DNA from 2 places in the Streptomyces sp. NPDC045021 genome. Region 2 is predicted to be linked to the other one. Evidence: riboswitches for the same ligand, from Rfam matches in the RefSeq annotation. Region 2 holds a riboswitch; the other holds the start of a gene.
The links. Region 2 has a riboswitch for glycine ahead of gcvT (glycine cleavage system aminomethyltransferase GcvT). Riboswitches for the same ligand answer to the same signal wherever they lie in the genome.
Positions count from the first base shown of each region.

Region 1: linked by a shared signal. The riboswitch ahead of gcvP (aminomethyl-transferring glycine dehydrogenase) and the one ahead of gcvT (glycine cleavage system aminomethyltransferase GcvT) in region 2 are both predicted to bind glycine.

Region 1 covers NZ_JBWKIQ010000019.1:9,700-12,081, reverse strand. Annotated here, with positions in the region: gene gcvP (aminomethyl-transferring glycine dehydrogenase) at 1-1,094, opposite strand, end outside; glycine riboswitch at 1,283-1,380, opposite strand; gene AC07DC_RS37395 (PRC-barrel domain-containing protein) at 1,506-1,883, shown strand; gene AC07DC_RS37390 (DNA polymerase IV) at 1,917-2,382, opposite strand, start outside.
Region 2 covers NZ_JBWKIQ010000011.1:196,998-199,379, reverse strand. Annotated here, with positions in the region: gene gcvH (glycine cleavage system protein GcvH) at 1-57, opposite strand, end outside; gene gcvT (glycine cleavage system aminomethyltransferase GcvT) at 111-1,241, opposite strand; glycine riboswitch at 1,311-1,422, opposite strand; glycine riboswitch at 1,423-1,518, opposite strand; gene AC07DC_RS29840 (AAA family ATPase) at 1,711-2,364, shown strand.

The DNA of each region.
Region 1 (2,382 bases), on a different contig from region 2:
TGGGCCAGCCCGTCCGGGCCGTGGTAGACCGCGTACATGCCCGCCATGACGGCGAGCAGCACCTGGGCGGTGCAGATGTTGCTGGTGGCCTTCTCGCGGCGGATGTGCTGCTCGCGGGTCTGCAGGGCGAGCCGGTACGCCTTGTTGCCGTCCGCGTCGACGGAGACACCGACGAGGCGGCCGGGCAGGCTGCGGGCGAACTTCTCGCGGACGGCCATGTAGCCGGCGTGCGGGCCGCCGAAGGCCATCGGGACACCGAAGCGCTGGGTGGTGCCCACCGCGATGTCCGCGCCGAGCTCACCGGGCGAGGTGAGCAGCGTCAGGGCGAGCAGGTCGGCGGAGACCGTGACGATCGCGCCCAGCTCGTGCGCCCGCTCGATGACCGGCTTGAGGTCGCGTACCGCGCCGGAGGCGCCGGGATACTGCAGGAGCACGCCGAAGACGCCGCGCTCGGCCACCTCGTCCGGAATGCCGTCGGTGAGGTCGGCGACCACGACCTCGACGCCGGTCGGCTCGGCGCGGGTCTCGATCACGGCGACGGTCTGCGGGAAGCAGTCCGCGTCGACCAGGAAGACGCCCTGCTTCACCTTGCCGACCCGGCGGGCCAGCGACATGGCCTCGGCGGCGGCGGTGCCCTCGTCCAGGAGCGAGGCTCCCGAGGTGGGCAGACCGGTGAGGTCGGCGACGACCGTCTGGAAGTTCAGCAGCGCCTCCAGCCGGCCCTGCGAGATCTCCGGCTGGTAGGGCGTGTACGCCGTGTACCAGGCCGGGTTCTCCATCACGTTGCGCAGAATGACCGGCGGGGTGAAGGTCCCGTAATAGCCCAGGCCGATCATCGGCGCCAGCACCTGGTTGTGGTCCGCGAGGTCACGCAGCTCGGCCAGTACCGCGGCCTCGGTGCGTCCCGCGGGCAGGTTCAGCGCCTCGAAGCTCTTGATGGTGTCCGGCACGGCGGCAGCCGTCAGCTCGTCCAAGGAGCCGTAACCGACGTGAGCCAGCATCTTGGCCTGGGCCCCGGCGTCGGGGCCGATGTGGCGCTGTTCGAACGGGATGCCGCTCTCGAGCTCGGAGAGTGGGATGCGGTGGGCATTCATCTGCGGAGGCCTCCTGGTCTGACACGACCTGCGAGGGGTGCCGCGGCGCGGGCACCCGAACGGCCTCCCCCTCTGTCATCACAACCTGAGAGCTTCACCGTGCTGCCTAAAGCACGACTTTCACCGTCGGTGAGGCCGGGTCCCGCGCATGAGTCATGCCCGAGGCCCGCCCTGCTTTCCAGAGTGACCTCATCCATGCGGTACCGGTTGCCTGAGAGATTCCGGGGAGGATTTGCTCCTTCGGCGCCCCCGACACGATCTCGGAGGACTCTCCCGCATGGGGTCTGCAGCCGCCATTCAGCCTACCAGCGGGGATGGGGGCGGATTCCTCGTGGATCCCTCGAGTCGACACCGCCCCCAATGTGGCCTTTGGTTGATCTAGCAGAGCAGCACCGATCTGTTGGAGGGACCGTGCAGACCGATATTGATCCCCGCAGCCTGATCGGCCGCCGGGCCCTGGACAGCGACGGGGCGAAGATCGGCACGGTCGACGAGGTGTACCTCGACGACGCGACCGGAGAGCCCGAGTGGGCCGCGGTACGCACCGGGCTGTTCAGCCGGGACGCGTTCGTGCCGCTCGAGCCGAGCGAGGTGGTGGACGGGGAGCTGCGGGTCCCCTTCCCCAAGGCCCTCATCAAGGACGCCCCCGACTTCGGAGTCGGCCGCCACCTCTCCCCCGAGCAGGAGATCCAGCTCTACCACCACTACGGCATGGACGTCCCGTCCACCTCGACCGAGGCCCCCGGCACCGGCGACCACGACTTCGGCCGGCTGGCCGGCGAGGACTGAGAAACCACCCGGAGCGGTCCGCGAACGCCCAGGTCAGGGGACCAGTGGCAGCGGTTCGGCCGCTTCCAGTTCCGGATCCTCCACCGCGAACGTCCGCACCCGGCCCGGTACGCGGTCCGTCGGCTTCTCGAAGCGCACGGTCACCCGTCCCACCCCGCTGCCCTGCACCCACCCGGCGCCGAATTCGGCGTGCCGTACGTCCTGCCCCGGCATCCACCGCACGGCGGCGCGTACCGGCTCCGCCGCGGGCGCCGGACGCCCTGCCGGATCCGCCTCCTCCCGCTCCGCGAGCTCCGCCGCGCGCACCGCGGCGGCCTCCGCCTCGAGCTCCGCCTCCAGCTCGGCCGCCTGGGCGAACAGATCCTCCTGCGTGAAGTCGGCCAGCCCGGTGACGCCCACCCCGAGCAGCCGGACGCCGTTGGTCGTGTCGACGGCCTCCAGGAGCCTTCGGGCGGTCTCCCGCACCACCCCTGGGTCGTCCGTGGGCGCCCGCAGGGTC
Region 2 (2,382 bases):
AGAGGCGGAGAGCCACTCGTGCTCCTTGCTGTAGCGCAGCTGCTGGGGGTTGCTCATAACGGAATTCTCCCGGATGTGAAGGTGTGCTCGCGCAGGGGTGGGCGGGTCGGTCAGCGCCGGCGCTTGTAGAAGGGCAGCGCAACCACCTTGTGCGGCTCTTGAGCGCCACGGATGTCGACGGCCACGCCCTCGGTGCCGGGCGCGGCGTGAGCGGCGTCGACGTAGGCGATGGCGATCGGCTGTCCGAGGGTCGGGGAGGGCGCACCGGAGGTGACCTCACCGATCACGGCGCCGCCGGCGGCGGTGACCGGGTAACCGGCGCGCGGTACGCGGCGGCCCTCGGCGACCAGCCCGACGAGCTTGCGCGGCGGCTGCTCCGCGGCCCGCTCGGCGGCGGCGGTCAGCGCCGTACGGCCGACGAAGTCGCCCGGCTTGTCGAACTTCACGACGCGGCCGAGACCGGCGTCGAACGGTGTGGTGGCGGTGGTCAGCTCGTGCCCGTAGAGCGGCATGCCGGCCTCCAGGCGCAGCGTGTCGCGGCAGGACAGGCCGCACGGGATGAGGCCGACGCCGGCACCCGCCTCGGTGATCGCCTTCCACAGCTCCTCGGCGTGCTCGGGGGCCACGAAGAGCTCGAAGCCGTCCTCGCCGGTGTAGCCGGTACGGGCGATCAGCGCGGGGACGCCCGCGACGGTGCCGGGCAGGCCCGCGTAGTACTTGAGCCCGTCCAGGTCGGCGTCGGTGAGGCCCTTCATGATGCCGGGGGACTCGGGGCCCTGGACGGCGATCAGCGCGTAGGCGTCGCGGTCGTCGCGGACCGTGGCGTCGAACGCCGCGGCGCGGTCGGTGACGGCGTCCAGGACGACCTGGGCGTTGCCGGCGTTCGCGACGACCATGTACTCGTCCTCGCCGAGGCGGTAGACGATCAGGTCGTCCACGATCCCGCCGTCCGCGGCGCAGATCATCGTGTAGCGGGCCCGGCCGACCGCGAGGGCCGAGATGTGGCCGACGAGCGCGTAGTCCAGCGCCTCGCCCGCCTGCGGGCCGGTGACGGTGATCTCGCCCATGTGCGAGAGGTCGAACAGGCCGGCGCGGGTGCGGACGGCGGTGTGCTCGTCGCGCTCGCTGGCGTACCGCAGCGGCATGTCCCAGCCGGCGAAGTCGGTCATCGTCGCGCCGAGCGCGCGATGCAGGGCGTCGAGCGCCGTACGGCGCGGGGCGTCGGTGGGCGGCTGGCTCATCAGTCGGGCTCCCGGTGCAGGCGTGGCGAGACTCTCATGGCAAAGGATGACGAAACCCCGAAGGAAGGGGCCTCCCCATCTGTCATCGGAACCTGAGAGGTTCACCGCGGCCCGGCGGGGCCCCGGCTTGCACCTTGGGTGGGACGGGCCGTGAACGGGCCCGACCGCTTTTCAGATGTGCCTCGCCCGCGCGGTGACTGTGCCTGAGAGATTCAAGGGAGGACTTGCTCCTTCGGCGCCCTGCTCATGATGGCAGGGACTCTCCCGCGCGGCCTCTAACGGCCAATATGCAAGTTGTGGCGCTCATCATTGCATGCGGTGGAAGCCACCGGGCCTCTGGGGAATCGCTTTGCTTGCCATTACCCTCTCTTTACCGACGTTGGCTGGGGGTACCTCCCAGCGGTGGCTGGGGAACGGCGGTCGCCGGCTTGGGGGCACCTCCCGGCGGTGGCTGGGGGAGGCGGAGGCTGTGCAGGGGGACGAGCGGGCGGCCGGGGCGACGCTGCGCTACCCGGCGGGGGACGTGCTGGTCGTGTCGGGGCTGCCGGGCAGCGGCAAGAGCACCCTGATGCGGCGCGCGGTCGACGAGCGGGACGGCGCGGACGGCGAGGTCCGCAGGATCGACTCGCAGGACGTCCGGCGGCACTGGGAGTCACTGATGCCGCCGCTGCTGCCGTACGCGGCGTACCGCCCGCTGGTGCGGCTCGTCCACTACGCGCGGCTGCGCCGGGCGCTGCGCACCGGAGCCAGCCTCGTCGTCCATGACTGCGGCTCGCTGGCCTGGGTCCGGCGCTGGCTGGCCCGGGACGCCCGCCGCCGCGGCCGGGGGCTGCACCTGCTGGTACTGGACGTACCGGAGGACGCGGCCCGCGCCGGCCAGCTCGCGCGCGGGCGGACGGTGTCCGGATACGCCATGGCCCGGCACCGCAGGGCGGCCCGGCGGCTGGTGGCGCTGGCCGGGTCAGGCGGGCGGCCCGACGGCTGCGTCTCCGCGCTGCTCCTGGACCGGTCCGCGGCGGGCGCGGTGCGGCGGATAGTCTTCGGCGGCGGCCGGGCGGGTCCCGAGTCCGCCCAGATGGCCGTTCCGGCGGATCAGGGCGGCCGGCAACCCGGTAACCGCTAGGGTTCCGGCAGAGCGGCA